2 regions of the Paenibacillus roseipurpureus genome follow, and region 1 is predicted to be linked to the other one. Evidence: riboswitches for the same ligand, from Rfam matches in the RefSeq annotation. Region 1 holds a riboswitch; the other holds the start of a gene.

Region 1 (7,976 bases):
GCATTTGTCTGATATTCAAATCTATGTTGTAGAACCGAAGGGCTCGCCTGTCTTATCAGGGGGAAGCCCAGGACCGCATAAGCTGGTAGGGACAAGCCCAGGTTTTGTTCCGGCTATTTTAAATACAGGCATCTACGATGAAATTGTACAGGTGTCCGATGAGGATGCGATTGGGACGATGCGGGATTTGGCAAGTCGAGAAGGTATCCTTGTAGGCCCGTCCGCAGGTGCTTCCGTTTGGACTGGCATGCAAGTGGCAAGGAAGCTTGGCGCGGGAAAACGCGTACTCTGCATAGCGCCAGATACAGGTGAGCGGTATCTCAGCATGAATCTTTTTGATTGAGACAGCTGGAAAGTCACAGGAGATGTTCTTACATCTCTTGTGGCTTTTTTCAATGGCAGGGGCGGAATTTTCGCCTATAGCCAAATATTCTGCTGGAACTTCCGCACGCAGTAATTGAATTGGGACATGGATTCATTGTAAGATGGAAGGATGAACGAAACATATTTCAGAAAGGTAGGTTTAACCATGGATACTTTGAAGCTTAAAATTCTCGATTTACTAAAGGAAGACGCCCGCAGGAGCGCGAGTCTGATCGCCACCATGTTAGGAACGGCGGAGGACGAAGTGGCGCGAGCGATCAGCGAGATGGAAGCGGATAAGGTCATCGTCAAATACGCGACAGTCGTGAACTGGAGTAAAGTGGATGACGAGAAGGTTACCGCCCTAATTGAAGTGCAAATTACGCCGGAACGCGGACGCGGATTTGATGCGATTGCGGAACGGATCTATTTATATCCAGAAGTGAAATCGGTTTATCTCATGTCAGGCGCTTACGATTTGCTTGTTGAGATTGAAGGCAGCTCATTAAAGCAGGTCGCTTCATTTGTTTCGAATAAGCTTTCGCCGATCGATCGCGTGCTTTCTACGAAAACGAACTTCATTTTGAAAAAATACAAACAAGACGGCATTATTTTCGAGGATCAGGAAGACGATCACCGGATGCTTGTTTCGCCGTAAGGGAGAGGGAACATCATGATCAAGGACGAAACTACGATTCAACCGAGCAACAAATCTATGCAAAATTACCTCGCTCCTGCCGTGCGCGAAATGAAGCCTTCGGGTATTCGGAAGTTTTTCGATCTGGTTAACAACAGCAAGGATGATATTATTTCGCTTGGTGTAGGCGAGCCTGATTTCTCTACCCCGTGGCATGTGCGTGAAGCTGCTGTGCATTCCTTGGAGCGCGGAAGAACCAAATATACACCGAACTCTGGTATTCCAGAACTTCGCGAAGCGATCGCGAATTATTTATATACGTCTTTCAAAGTGAAATATGAACCATCGAATGAAGTGCTAGTCACCGTTGGCGGCAGCGAGGCGATCGATTTAGCGCTGCGTTCCTTGATTACACCGGGGGATGAAATTTTGATCCCTGAGCCGTGCTACATTTCGTACTCACCGATCACAAGTCTCAGCGGCGGCGTGCCTGTGGGCATCGAAACGTTCGCAAAAGATCAGTTCAAGCTCACCGAGAAAGCGCTTCGCGATGCAATCACACCGCGCTCTAAAGTGCTCATTCTTTGCTATCCGAGCAATCCGACTGGCGGAACTATGAGCTATGAAGATTGGTTGCCGATTGCTAAAGTCGTCGAAGAGAAGGACTTGATCGTCATCTCTGATGAAATCTATGCAGAGCTGACCTACGGTCAGAAGCATGTGAGCTTCGCGGCTATTCCTGGCATGAAGGATCGGACCATTCTCGTGAGCGGCTTCTCCAAAGCTTTTGCCATGACGGGCTGGAGAATGGGATACGCATGTGGGCATCAGGAGCTGATCTCGGCGATGACCAAAATTCACCAATACACGGTCATGTGTGCACCTGTTATGGGGCAAGTGGCCGCTCATGAAGCATTGACGAATGGGCTGGAAGAGAAGGATCGCATGATCGAATCCTACAATCAACGGCGCCGTCTTGTCGTCAAAGGATTTCGCGAGATCGGGCTCCAATGCCATGAACCGCAAGGCGCTTTCTACGCATTTCCAAGCATTGTGGCAACGGGGTTAACTTCGGAAGAATTCGCTCAGCGGTTGCTGTTTGAAGCCAAGGTCGCTGCTGTGCCTGGTGATGTGTTCGGATTAGGTGGAGAGGGCTTCCTGCGTTGCTCTTACGCCTATAGTGTTTCACAGTTGAGCGAAGCCTTAGAAAGAATTGGAAAATTTTTAAGGAAATTATAAGATTCGTTCTAAAATGATATGTTCATAGAACACAAAAACTGGTATTCTTAGAGTAAGGAGGGATGAGCCCATGGCTTTTATGGAATATCAGCTAACTAGCTTTCAAAAGCAGTTTCAGATTCGCGAGCAAGATTTCGGCAAACGTTGGTTATCCAAAAATGCCAAGAAGCCCAATACCCTGTCGATTCTCGAGGAAGAGATTCATACGTTAAGACGCAAAATGGAACAGATGGTCATGGAAGGTCGAGAAATGACATCCGATGCAGTCGTTGAATTAAGTACAATGCTGGATCAGAAAATAAATGAATATATGACGTCAGGAAAGAAAAGTCGGTGAAAACCGGCTTTTCTGGCGACTATCGGGTCGTGAGCGTACAACGGAGGGAATTACTGTATATGAAGGCGAAATGGTTATTGGTTGTGATGCTCGGCATGATGCTGACGCTGACAGCTTGCGGTGGTCCTAAAGCAGATGTTTCCGTATTTATGATGGGGCCGAATGGTTTCCCAAGTGATGCGGCACAGAAGCTGGAGGTTTCTCTTAAATCAAAGGTTGGCGAAATTCCTACTGTAAAGCTGAATACATCACCTATTTTTTCACTAGAGAAAATGATTGTGGAGCTTGCTGCTGGCGGGAATGGCATTTTCATCCTTGGCGAAGAGCAGTTCAAGGGATTGAGTAACCAAGCGGGGTTCGTATCTCTTGATGATGTGATAAATCCAGCAGATTATCCAGACGGTGTCATCGAAATCAAAGAAGAGGGCAAGGCAGCTCAGAAGCATTTGTACGGCATTCCGCTTGCAGGGAACAAATGGATGAAGGAGCAAGGTTTTGAGGGCAAAGGTCTCTACGCTTTCATTCCGCAGAATGCTCCCAAAATGGACGAGGCTAAGCAAGTGTTGAAAATCATTGCACAAAAGTAAGAGAACGTCTATAATCGACAATTAGATTGATAGTATAATTTGCAGCCGTAGGTGCTGATAGATTTCAGTATGGAGTCTATTAGTTAAAAGGGAAGCTGGTTAGAGTCCAGCACGGTCCCGCCACTGTAATTCAGCCAAGCGCTTGGCTGGAGAGTCAGGATACCTGCCTATGGTGCCGTTTACGACATCCTTCGAGGAAAGGGTCGCGTTAAATCAGGAAGCAACTCATGTTCATTTGTTGCCCAATACCGCGATTTATCGTCCCTCTCGTTCCTTGTGAACAGGGGGGCTTTTTTGTTGGAATCAATCTACATCAAAAAGAGCGGAAAGAAGGGTTCCATCATGAAACAAAAGTGGGTCACCAAAGGATTAGTAGCAACACTAGCGCTTGCAACAGCAGTTTCGTTGTCCGCATGCGCCAAGAAAGAAGCAGAAATCTCAGATCCATCAAAGCTTGGCGGAGGATCGACCAAAGCGCCAGTATCGACGGCATCGGCAACACCAGTCGCAGTGAAGAAAACAACGTATCCTTTGAAAGTGAAGGATGCAACGGGGAAAGAATTTACATTTGACAAAGCGCCTGAGAAGATCGCATCCGTATCGCCGGCGGAGACAGAAGCGCTATTCGCGATCGGTTTAGAGTCCAACATCGTGGGTGTTTCGGATTATGATGACTACCCAGAAGCGGCTAAATCGAAACCGAAGCTGGGCAGCATTGTGAAACCGAATGTAGAGGCTGTCATTGCGTCCAATGCAAATCTAGTCATTACGGGCGTTTCGATGAATGCGGAATCGGTTGAGAAGCTTCGCGCGCTGAACATTAATGTGTTCAAAGTAGATCCGAAAACGTTAGATGATGCCATCACCAATATTCAAACGTTCGGTCAAATTACCGATCATCAGGAGCAAGCGGACAAGGTCGTTAGCAAAATGAAAGCGGACCGTCAAAAGGTTGTTGATGCTGTGAAAGACGTGAAGCAAGAGAATAAGAAAAAAGTGTACATCGAATTTGCCCCAGGTTGGACAGTTGGAAGCGGCGTGTTCATGGATGAGCTGATCAAGCTTTCCGGCGGCGTGAATGTGGCTGCGGATAAAGAAGGCTGGTACGAAATCAGTGAAGAGAAGATTATTCAACAAAATCCAAGTGTGATCTTGTTTGGGAACGGAATTATTGATTCAAAAACGAAGAAACCGCTAGAAGACATCATTCGTACGCGCGGCGGTTGGGATGCAATCGACGCTGTGAAAAATAAACGTGTAATTGGGTTAGATCAGAACCTGCTCAGCCGTCCAGGGCCAAGATTAACAGACGGATTGGTGGAAATGGCGAAAGGAATCTATCCTGAATTGGTGAAATAATGAAAAGAAAACTAATCGTTGGGGGAGGAGTAGGAGTCATACTCCTTCTTCTTTCTATTGTGGTGAGTTTATCGATAGGAACAGCAAATCTGCCGATCGCCGACATTGTGGGCATTCTGGGGAAACATATTCCAGGTGTAAGCAGTCATATCGAGATGAGCTGGCCGCAATCATCAGAGCAAATTTTGAATAAAGTGCGTATTCCGCGCGTACTGCTAGGAATTCTTGTCGGCGCTTCGCTTTCAATTGCAGGGGCAGCCTTCCAAGGCGTGCTTCGCAATCCGCTCGCTGATCCTTATTCCTTAGGGGTTTCCTCGGGGGCATCGGTGGGGGCGGCCATCCTCATCTATTTCGGACTCCAATTCGCTTGGTTCGGCCAGTGGTCCATTCCTATTGTGGCCTTCGCGACAGGAGCTATTTCTTTATTTTTAGTATTAAAATTGGCACTCATTGATGGAAAGCTCAAAATGGAAACGTTGATCTTATCTGGAGTCGTCATGCAGGCTTTTCTAGGAGCGTTCGTTTCGTTCCTCGTATCGATTTCCAACCAAGTGATTAATGAGATTATTTTCTGGTTGATGGGCAGCCTTGCACTGCGAGGATGGTCGTATGTGTACATGATTATGCCTTATCTTGCCGTCGGGATGATCATTTTAATGGGCTATGCGAGGTCGTTAAATTTGTTAGCGCTCGGGGAGCGTCAAGCCGCACATCTAGGCGTGCATGTAGAACGCACGAAACTGATCGTTCTCACTACGGCGACGTTGATAACAGCTTCAGCTGTATCGGTGGCTGGCGTTATTGGCTTCGTAGGATTAATCGTTCCCCATTTGATACGACTGATCGTGGGGCCCGACTATCGCTTGATCATTCCGCTTTCCGCCATTGGCGGGGGAATTTATGTCTTATGGGCGGATACGATCGCCCGAACGTTACTCAGTCCGACGGAAATTCCACTGGGTGTCATCACGGCTTTCCTGGGTGCCCCGTTTTTCGCCTATCTGCTTCACAAGGATAAGAAAACGTTAAGAGGTTGATGTCGATGATACAAGTAGAGGGGCTCTCCCGCCGTTTTCACGATCAGAGTGTGTTAGACCAGATTAGTTTTGAGGTGGCGCATGGGGAGTTTTTTGGCATTATTGGTCCGAATGGCAGCGGCAAGTCTACCCTGCTTCGCTTGCTTTCCGGCATGGATCCTGTGAACGATGGCCGTGTGCTTTTGAAAGGGAAAAAAGTGGGCTCTTACTCTCGCAAAGAGCTGGCCAAATGGCTCGCCGTTCTTCAACAAGACGCTCTTCCGCCTGTCGGGTTCACGGTTCGCGAAGTGATCGAGATGGGGCGGTTCCCTTTTCAAAGCTGGCTAGGCGGAGATCTGGAAAATGCAGAGAGACTTATTGAGGCAATTGTGGCAAAATTAGAACTGGAAGCGCTCGTCCATCGAACGATTGAGCGGTTGAGCGGTGGCGAACGGCAGCGCGTTGCACTAGCTAAAGTGATGGCCCAGCAGCCGAGTTTGCTCATGCTGGATGAGCCGACGACCTTCCTCGATATCGGCTATCAAGTCCAAATGATGGACTATATCCGAAGCTGGCAGCAGGAAGCGGAGCTGACGGTAGTGGCTGTCCTGCATGATCTGAATTTGGCGGCGCAGTATTGCACGCGTTTGATGATCATCCATGAGGGGCGTGTTGCCGCTATTGGCACACCTGAGGAGATCATGAAGAGTGACCTGATTGCTCATGTGTACGGGACAGAACCGATTGTGTTGAAACATCCTGTTACAGATGTACCGCAGATATTATTACAACCTGGAAAATAACACATAATGTGCGTGTTCAAAAAGTCGGGTTTTCAGCACCGAGAAGGTTGCGAGAATGGGACGAAGAGGAACGGAGTGTAGGCAAACCTACATGAGTACCGGACTTCCAAGGTGAACGCAAGATTCGATGTCGAATTGAATTCTTGGATTGCTTCGTGGTCAAATACGACTTTTTGAGCTACCTCATAAACGGAGGCATGAAAAATGAATAGATTAGAAGCTTTGCTTCAAGCGATTGAACCGCTCCATGCGGAGATCGTAGGACAAGCAAATGATCATTTAAACCAATTGACGAAGCCGCAGGGAAGTTTAGGCAAGTTAGAGGATATTGCACGACAAGTCGCGGGTATTACGGGTGAAGTGATGCCGGACTTATCGAAAAAAGCCGTGATTGTTATGGCAGGCGACCATGGTGTGTGTGAAGAAGGCATTTCTGCCTTCCCAGCGGAAGTAACGCCTCAGATGGTGCTTAACTTCTTATCTGGCGGCGCTGCTGTCAATGTACTTGCCCGACATGCGGGAGCGGATGTCGTGTGTGTGGATATCGGCGTGAATGCGGATTTGGAGCATCCGAATCTGGTCTCATGCAAAGTTCGCAAGGGCACGCGCAATATGGCACGAGAGGCTGCGCTATCTCTGGATGAGACGGTGGATGCAATTCTAGCAGGTGTGCGGATCGTGGATGATTTGGTTGAAAAAGGCTATCGACTTTTCGCCACAGGCGAAATGGGGATCGGCAATACAACAGCAAGCGCTGCGATCCTATGCGCGTTGACGGGCTTGGAAGCTGGCCAGGCCGTGGGCCGTGGCACAGGGATAGACGATGCGACATGGCTGCATAAGCAATCGGTCGTTACGAAGGCGCTGAACGTGAACGGTCTGCGCGCCGAGGGTGGAGAGACAAGCGCTGCGTATGGGCTTGAAGTGTTGAGTAAAGTCGGCGGATTGGAGATCGCCGGACTGGTTGGGGTGATTCTTGGCGCGGCGAAGCACCGCTGCCCGGTTGTCGTCGACGGCTTCATCTCGTCGACAGCAGCGCTCGTGGCGAGCCGATTAGCTCCGCTAAGCGCGTCCTACATGCTCGCCTCGCACTTGTCGCAGGAGCAAGGGCATGCGAAGCTCCTGGAGTCGCTTGGCCTCAAAGCGATGCTGCAGATGGATATGCGGTTGGGCGAAGGCACGGGCGCAGTGCTTGTGTTTAACTTGATCGATGCTGCAGGCAAGATCATGAGAGAGATGGCGACATTCGACAGTGCCGGCGTGTCGCGCGGGTAAGATGAAGAGCGTAAGAGGGGATTAGCTCCCGCATGGCGATAGAAGCGCTCGAGTTAGTCGAATTTATCGACTAACAGCGACTGCACGGCGATAGAAGCGCTCGAGTTAGTAGAAGAGAAGGTGGCGGATGTCATGGCGGTATTGGTTACAGGCGGCGCGCGCAGCGGAAAGAGCTCTTTCGCTGAGAAGCTGGCGATGCATCGCAATCAGCGCGGAATTTACATCGCGACCTGTCTTGCCGAAGATGAGGAAATGAAGGAGCGGGTGGGACTGCACCAGCAGATGAGGCTGCAGGCGGGTTTCCCTTGGGAAACGCGGGAGGAGCCGTATGCGCTGGTGGATGAGCTTAACAAGCTACAG
Region 2 (7,976 bases), 2.6 Mb from region 1:
CGATGATCGAGGTGCAAGCGGGCGTATTGGGTCCGATTGCTGATCGTATTCGAGGTGCACAGCATGCGGCTTCCCAGTAATTTTGTCGTCATTGCAACGAGAAATGAAGGTAAGGTCAAGGAATTTGCCAAGCTTTTTGAGGCCAAAGGCTACAAGGTTCGAAGTTTGGCGGACTATACAGATCTACCCGAAATTGTTGAGAGCGGTACAACCTTTGCAGAAAATGCCCGTATCAAAGCGCAAATTATTTCGGCACATCTCCATGTACCTGTACTGGCCGATGATTCAGGATTATGCGTTGCAGCGCTCGGTGGGGCGCCAGGTGTGTATTCAGCACGCTATGCTGGTGAGAATGCGACGGATGCTGATAACAACGCCAGGTTATTGCAAGCTTTACTAGAACTCGGTGAGGAGCATGCACCTGCTGAACAGGACGGACATCCTAAGATGCTGAGCGAGGCATCCTTTGTATGCGCGCTTACCTTGATTGATCCTGTCGCCAATGAAGTGATTGAAGCTGAGGATGTGTGCCAAGGGTACATTATCCAAGAGGGTCGGGGAGAAAGCGGCTTCGGCTATGATCCGTTGTTCTACATCCCTACGCTTGGTCGTACTATGGCGGAGCTTACTGTAGAAGAAAAAAACGAAATGAGCCATCGTGCTAAAGCGCTGCGCAAGTTTCTGGACCAGCTTCCTGATCAAACCTAAAATGAAAGACCTGCACGTACGTCATTGACGTCATGCAGGTCTTTTTTACCGAATGGAAATGTGATACGTACGCAGCCACATATCCACTTGGGCCAAATACGCGAATAACTGCGGTCCTGTCATCAATTGGCCGAACCACGGGAGGTTGAAGTCATTGGCATCCGAGGAGGCCAGTGCGCGAATCTTTTTGACATCGATAAAAGGCAGGAGCGGAGATGTGGGATCATCCAAAATTTCCAACACCCATTTGCGCACAGCAGTTAAATAATTGGGATTATGTGTTTTAGGATAAGGACTCTTCTTCCTCGTCAACACATCTTCAGGGAGAACGCCGCGCAGCGCTTTACGCAGTATGCCTTTTTCACGGTCTCCCGAAGTTTTGATTTCCCACGGAATGTTCCACACATATTCCACTAAACGGTGATCGCAGAATGGAACCCGGACCTCGAGTCCAACTGCCATACTCATACGATCCTTACGATCGAGAAGTGTAGGCATGAACCGTGTAATATTCAGATAGGACATTTCCCTCATCCGATTCTGGCTCTTCGTTTCTCCTGCTAAGCGAGGCACCTCGCTTAAGGCTTGCTGATAGCGATTTTCCACATACTCGACTGGCTTAATCCAATCAATGAAATCTGGCGCAAGCAAGTCGACGCGACTCGGCAGCTTCAAGGACCAAGGGAAGGTGTTTGCTTCCAAGGCTTCTTCGCTATGGAACCACGGATAGCCACCGAATATTTCGTCGGCTGCCTCTCCTGAAATCGCAACGGTGGCTTCCTTCTTGATTTCGCGGCAGAATAAATAGAGAGAGCCATCCACATCTGCCATTCCTGGCGTATCGCGGGCTAGAACAGCGGCTTTAAGCGATTCAACGAGCTCGGGTGTGTCGAACTCAATGTAATGATGCTCCGTGCCCAAATGGTCGGTCATCCGCTTAATCCATGGCGCATCGGAGTTGGGTTGAAACACATTAGCTTTGAAATGCTTATCATTATCCTTGTAATCGACGGAGAAGGTATGAAGCGGACCTTGCCCGCTCTCCTGGTAATGCGCCGCAGCCAGAGCTGTAAGCGCGCTGGAATCGAGCCCACCTGACAGGAGTGTGCAGATCGGAACGTCTGAAACGAGTTGACGCTGCGCAGTGTCACGTAACAATTGTTGAACTTGAGCCGCGGTAGCATCAATATCATCGCCGTGCGCATGGCTTTCAAGCTTCCAATACGTACGAACGGATAGTCCATTCCTATCAAAAATGGCAAATTGACCTGGCTTGAGCTCAGACATGTTCCGATAAATCCCATGTCCAGGCGTCCGTGCCGGCCCAACGGCGAAAATTTCAGCGAACCCTTCCGCGCCAACCTCCGCTTTGAAATCAGGATGAGCGAGGATTGCTTTCGGTTCTGAACCAAAGAGAAGCACACTATCCTGATGAGAATAAAAAAGCGGCTTTACGCCGAGTCTGTCACGAACGAGTGTCAGTGACTGTTCTTGGTCATTCCAGGCCGCGAAGGCGAAGATGCCGTTCAACCGATCCACGCAAGCGACTCCCCACTCGATAAATGCGACCAAGAGCACTTCTGTGTCACAAGTGGTGCGGAACTGATGGCCGCGAAGCTCGAGCTCTTTTTTCAGCTCAGGTGCGTTATAAAGTTCGCCATTATATACGATGGTATACGTATAATCACCTTGTTTGCGGATCATCGGCTGAGCGCCGTTCTCAGGATCCATGACACTTAGACGCCGGTGTCCGAGGGCACAGTGCTGCGAAATCCAAGTGCCCGAAGCATCGGGTCCACGCAGGTGGAGCGTTTCCGTCATATTTTCTAGAATGGACGGGTACCCGGTCAAGTCTTTCCGCCAATCTATCCAACCCGTTATTCCGCACATAGACGTTCCTTCCTTTCTTCGTGAAGAGAGCATAATGATAAAGGGTATGCACATGGAAGGTTTTAAATGTCTGTCCAGAAGACGGCAGTTGCAAGCGGGACGCGGTTTTTGTGAGGAAGCTGACTAAATTTAGATGCCGCGTGACATTCTATAGAGGTAATGCCATTCTTTATTCAGGAGGCGAGTGCTCATGGATAGTCATTTCATTAGCAAGCTGCATGAGAAGCAGAGGAAAGCCGAGAAGAATAAAAGGACGCAAGGTGACGGTCATCCAGGTAAAAATTTGCCTCATAACATGCACTAACGTCTTATGGCATGAACAAGAGCCTGCAGGGATTCAATCCCTGCAGGCTCATCATATGGCATTTATTGGTGGGGTTAACTAGCATAACGTGAATCTAAATCCTCCATACTAGGATAGCGTTCATCCTATGACATAAAAGGAGTTGTTATAGCCACATGGGTAAAAAGAAAAGTATGAGTCAAAGAATACAAAGTACCATCGATCACTCCAAGCAATCTTCCCGTATACAATCGAATCTGGACTCTACAGAGCCTGGTCATCTGCCACCGAACAGGCCGCATGTTTAATAAACTCTATAATGAACCTTTGCTGGCTCCCAGCAAGGGTTTTTCTATAAAGATATCAATTGGCTACGGCTGGCTCGAATCCGCTTTGCTGCTTCAACCATAACCTCGAGGGCGGAAATGGTTTCTTGTTTTCCTCTTGTTTTTAACCCGCAGTCTGGATTAATCCAGAATAGCTCTGGCTCAAGCACCTGAAGCGCACGATCAATCATCTCGACCATCTCTGTAACAGAAGGAACGCGCGGACTGTGGATATCATAGACGCCCAGCCCGATGCCTTGATCATACACATGCTCCTCGAAGCTGTGAATCAGCTCTCCGTGGCTTCTGGAGGTTTCAATGGAGATAACATCGGCATCCAGGGCACGGATAGCGTCGATAATATCATGGAACTCACAATAGCACATGTGGGTATGAATTTGCGTACCGTCCTTCACTGTAGATGTCGATAAGCGGAACGCAAGAACAGCCCAGTCCAAGTACGCCTGCCAGTCCTTTTTCTTAAGAGGCAAGCCTTCACGCAAAGCAGGTTCATCGACCTGAATCATCTCAATCCCGGCTTGTTCCAAAGCTTCTACTTCCTGACGCAGCGCCAAAGCGATTTGATAAGCAACCTGTTCGCGAGTGATGTCGCTTCGAACGAAGGACCAATTCAAAATCGTGATTGGGCCTGTCAACATGCCTTTTACGGGCTTACTCGTCAACGACTGTGCGTATTTCGTTTCTTTGACAGTCATCTCCTGAACAAAGGACACATCCCCGAAAATGACAGGCGGCTTCACACAACGGGAACCATAAGACTGCACCCAGCCATTGGATGTAAAAGCGAACCCGTCCAGCTTCTCTCCGAAAAATTCAACCATATCCGTTCGCTCGAACTCGCCATGAACCAGCACATCTAGACCAAGCTTTTCTTGTAAAAGAATCCATTCAGAGATTTGCTCTTGAATGAACGCTTCGTACTGCGCAGGTGTCCATTCGCCGCTTCTCCAATTTTTCCTCGCGTTACGGACTTCCGTTGTTTGCGGGAACGAACCGATCGTGGTTGTTGGCAGAAAAGGCAGCTGCCATTTCGCAGCCTGTAGGCTTCTACGCGAAGCGAAATCGCTATTTCTTGTGGATGGCTGCTGTTGTAGGTTAGCTACTGCCAGTTGGACTTCCGGTTTGTTCCGGTACGAAGATGCATTGAGCTTTGTAATGACCGTTTGATTCATGTCCAATTCCAATTGGACGAAATCTTGTCCATGTTGGGTGGCTTTACTCAAGATGGTGAGTTCAGCAAGCTTCTCTTCCGCGAAAGCAAGCGCATCACGCAAGACGGGCGCTAATTTGGTTTCCTTGCGTTTGGAAACCGGAACATGCAATAAACTGGAGGATGGTTGCAACAGCATCCGTTCGTAAGGAACAATTGCAGATAAATGATCAAGGAATTCCAACTGCGTCTGCAAGTCCGATTGCCAAATATTGCGGCCATCCACGAGGCCAACGCCTAATAATTTATTTTCAGGGAAGCCGTATGTTTGAATGTTTTTCCAGTTCAATTCAAATCCATGGACGAAGTCCAGGCCGATCACATGTACAGGCAGTTGGCTAATCGCTTGGTAGTGTTCAACGGCATCGAAATACGTTTGAAGCACGATCTTCAATTTTGGCGCTGCGGCAGTCAGTGTAGCAATGATACTGCTTACTCGGCTAATATCGGCATCGCTCAAGGACTGAACCAGGATTGGCTCGTCGATTTGCAGCCATTCTACGCCTTCTTCCTCAAGCTCAGTAACGATGCGCACATAGAGAGGCAAGAAAGCACTGATCAACTGATCAATCTCAGCTGGCTGATAACCTTTTGCTAGTTTCAAGAACGTGAATAGCCCCAGTAGAACTGGCTTGCCTTGAATGCCGAGCTGAAGCTTCGCTTCGCGATACGCTTGAAGCGGTTTGTTGATGGTGAGCTGGGGCTGCACATCTTGCAGCTCGGGTACAATGTAGTGATAATTCGTATTGAACCATTTGGTCATTTCACAAGCTGTTGCGCCTTGACTGCCGCGCGCCATGGCATAGTACGTGGAGAGGGGAACTTCGCCTCCTTCATACGGGAAACGCTTCGGAACAATGCCGAACATCGTGGCTGTATCCAGCACGTGATCGTACAGGCTGAAGTCACCGACAGGGATCAGGTCAATCCCTTTCTGCTGCTGGACTCGCAGATTGTTCAGTCGAATCGCCTCAATCTGCTGTGTGAATTCGCCTTCCTCCAGCTTGCCTGCCCAGAAAGCCTCTAGCGCCTTCTTCCATTCCCGATTTTCACCAATTCTTGGGTATCCTAAATTACTGCTTAACAATGCGCACATGTGGTGGCCTCCTCCATTTGTTTAACCGTTCTAGCTTGCTTTTCATGCAAAAAAAAGGGCATCTCTAACCTTGTTGGAAAAGGTTAAAGATACCCCGTGTATGTGTGTACAGTGGTTACGATCTCTAACACCTCCCTATCTCCCGTAGGTAAATCAGTGCTGTCAGAACAGGCAGGTCTCCTGGCTCCAGAATCGTCGTCCTACGCTTGCCTTCCCAATCGTTTGATCAGTGGCTTAAGCAGCGTCGGACTCCTCTGTTACAGTGGCGGGACCGCGTCGGTATTGCACCGAACTTCCCTTTTAAGCTCTAGTCGTAGTAAACGATCAAGAGCACCTATTCCCACAATATGCAATTGTGAATACTATACATGAATTCGAAGATCATGCAAAGACTTTTTGTTAGGCGCCTGCTGCTGAACGCTCCTAACACGTCTACAAATGCAAAAAGAGACCGCGATTTCTCGCGATCTCTTGTCTTGCAAACGTCCCAGGAGGGATTCGAACCCCCGACCGCACGCTTAGAAGGCGTGTGCTCTATCCAGCTGAGCTACTGAGACATACCTCACTTCTTACCGCCTGGACGAGATCCGTTTGGCGAAGCAAGAGTTATAATATCATAACGTTTTATACGAAGTCAACACTTCATTTCAGATTAATTTTTGCAATCCCATGGATGATGGAGTAAACTGTCACAAGCGAGACCACGAACCGAGGTGATCCCTTTGTCTGATCCATCTTTGGATAATGTTATTCTTTTTCCGAAAACTGAAAAGTTCTATGAAGACGAACTTACCAAGCTGCTGCGGGCAGAACGGTATCAAGAAGCGCTCGAGATGCTAACTTTTCTTTTGCAGTTTCCAGGCGTCGATCGGGATAAATCCGACCAATGGGAAGCGCTGCGTCACTGGCTGCTCACGATGTTTCCCGAGACGATGTTTCCATCATCGGAATCGTTGGCAGAGGATGCAGAGGAAGAATCCGCCTTGCTGCGTCAGTATATTCAAGACAAAACGGCAGCTGACGATGGCGCCTTTGTCAATAAGCTGAAAACGATGCTCCAAGAGGGTACGTTGGAAGCCCAGGTGAATGCTCTAGACCAACTGGCCTATATTGAACAGCCTGAGGTCAGTCAATTCGTGAAGGCATGGCTGTGCGAGAGACCAAGACATCCGCATATTCAGTTCAAGGCGCTGCAAGCGCTGAAACAAATGGGGGAGCAGGGGATGATCGAATTTCCCAAAAACGGTAAAATCGTGCTGGTGGAGATTGAGGAGACACCCCTCACCGCGGAAGATTTTCCATCCCGCATTCGTGATATGATTCGAAGAGTCGGGGACATTAGTGAAATAAGCCAGCCTGACTTTGTCTACTTCGCATCTCAGACCTGGCAAGAGTTCTTAGCCTACGCGTACGGGACGTCGATTTACACGGAGTTGCTTAGAACGGAAGAAAGCGCGGTAGATGTGTGGGCTTCGGCGCTGCATGCAATTTTGCAGGAAAAATTATTTGGAACTGGCGAGCGTGAACAATTGCTAGAGACGTACGGGATAGTCGACGGCATGGCTTTGCAATGGAAGCGGGCGCATAACGTACTCAGCGCGTTTGTGAAGCAGTTTACACCTAATCCGACTTAGGCAGATAACGTGCCTTGAAATGAAAATGTTATATGGTATAATAGAATGGTTATAATGAGCTTAACGTGAAAACTATTAGTCAAGGTACATTTTTGGAGGGGAAGGCATAAAATGAAAGCAAGTTGGGAAAAAATAGAGAAGAACGTTGGCGTTCTTGAAGTAGAAGTTGGCGCAGAGCGCGTAGCAGATGCTTTGGATAAAGCATTCAAAAAAGTATCAGCGAAAGTGAATGTTCCAGGATTCCGTAAAGGGAAAGTGCCTCGTTCAATCTTTGAAGCTAAATTCGGTGTTGAAAGTTTGTACCAAGACGCAATTGATATCATTTTGCCAGAAGTTTATGTACAAGCGATTGAAGAGGTTAAAATCGAGCCTGTTGATCGTCCTGAAGTAGACGTTGAGCAATTTGGTAAAGGTCAAGTCATGAAGTTCAAAGCGAAAGTAACGGTTAAGCCTGAAGTAACGCTTGGCGATTACAAAGGTATCGAAGTTGACGCTGTAAACGCTGAAGTTTCAGAAGATGAATTGAACGCTGAGCTTTCTCGTTTGCAACAACGTCACGCTGAACTAGTTGTACTTGAAGAAGGACAAGCTGCTAACGGTGACGTAGTCGTAATTGATTTCGAAGGTTTCGTTGACGGTGTAGCTTTCGAAGGCGGTAAAGCAGAGAAATACTCCCTTGAGCTTGGCTCCAACTCCTTCATTCCAGGCTTTGAAGATCAACTCGTAGGTCTTGGCAAAGGCGAAGAGAAAGACATTAACGTGACTTTCCCTGAGAACTACCAATCCGAAGATTTGAAAGGCAAAGCAG

The links. A riboswitch is a leader RNA that binds a small molecule or an ion and turns the genes downstream of it on or off. The one in region 1 is predicted to bind cobalamin.
Region 2: linked by a shared signal. The riboswitch ahead of metE (5-methyltetrahydropteroyltriglutamate--homocysteine S-methyltransferase) and the one ahead of MJB10_RS21205 (ABC transporter substrate-binding protein) in region 1 are both predicted to bind cobalamin.

The regions. Positions count from the first base shown of each region.
Region 1 covers NZ_CP130319.1:4,725,670-4,733,645, reverse strand. The annotation lists gene cysK (cysteine synthase A) at 1-343, shown strand, start outside; gene MJB10_RS21225 (Lrp/AsnC family transcriptional regulator) at 530-1,021, shown strand; gene MJB10_RS21220 (aminotransferase class I/II-fold pyridoxal phosphate-dependent enzyme) at 1,037-2,239, shown strand; gene MJB10_RS21215 (aspartyl-phosphate phosphatase Spo0E family protein) at 2,310-2,576, shown strand; gene MJB10_RS21210 (hypothetical protein) at 2,573-3,163, shown strand; cobalamin riboswitch at 3,196-3,348, shown strand; gene MJB10_RS21205 (ABC transporter substrate-binding protein) at 3,506-4,522, shown strand; gene MJB10_RS21200 (FecCD family ABC transporter permease) at 4,522-5,559, shown strand; gene MJB10_RS21195 (heme ABC transporter ATP-binding protein) at 5,565-6,341, shown strand; gene cobT (nicotinate-nucleotide--dimethylbenzimidazole phosphoribosyltransferase) at 6,546-7,616, shown strand; gene cobU (bifunctional adenosylcobinamide kinase/adenosylcobinamide-phosphate guanylyltransferase) at 7,749-7,976, shown strand, end outside.
Region 2 covers NZ_CP130319.1:1,500,619-1,508,594, forward strand. The annotation lists gene rph (ribonuclease PH) at 1-80, shown strand, start outside; gene MJB10_RS06800 (XTP/dITP diphosphatase) at 64-708, shown strand; gene asnB (asparagine synthase (glutamine-hydrolyzing)) at 754-2,598, opposite strand; gene MJB10_RS06810 (DUF4023 domain-containing protein) at 2,789-2,902, shown strand; gene metE (5-methyltetrahydropteroyltriglutamate--homocysteine S-methyltransferase) at 3,234-5,534, opposite strand; cobalamin riboswitch at 5,688-5,887, opposite strand; tRNA gene MJB10_RS06820 (tRNA-Arg) at 6,018-6,091, opposite strand; gene MJB10_RS06825 (hypothetical protein) at 6,272-7,168, shown strand; gene tig (trigger factor) at 7,280-7,976, shown strand, end outside.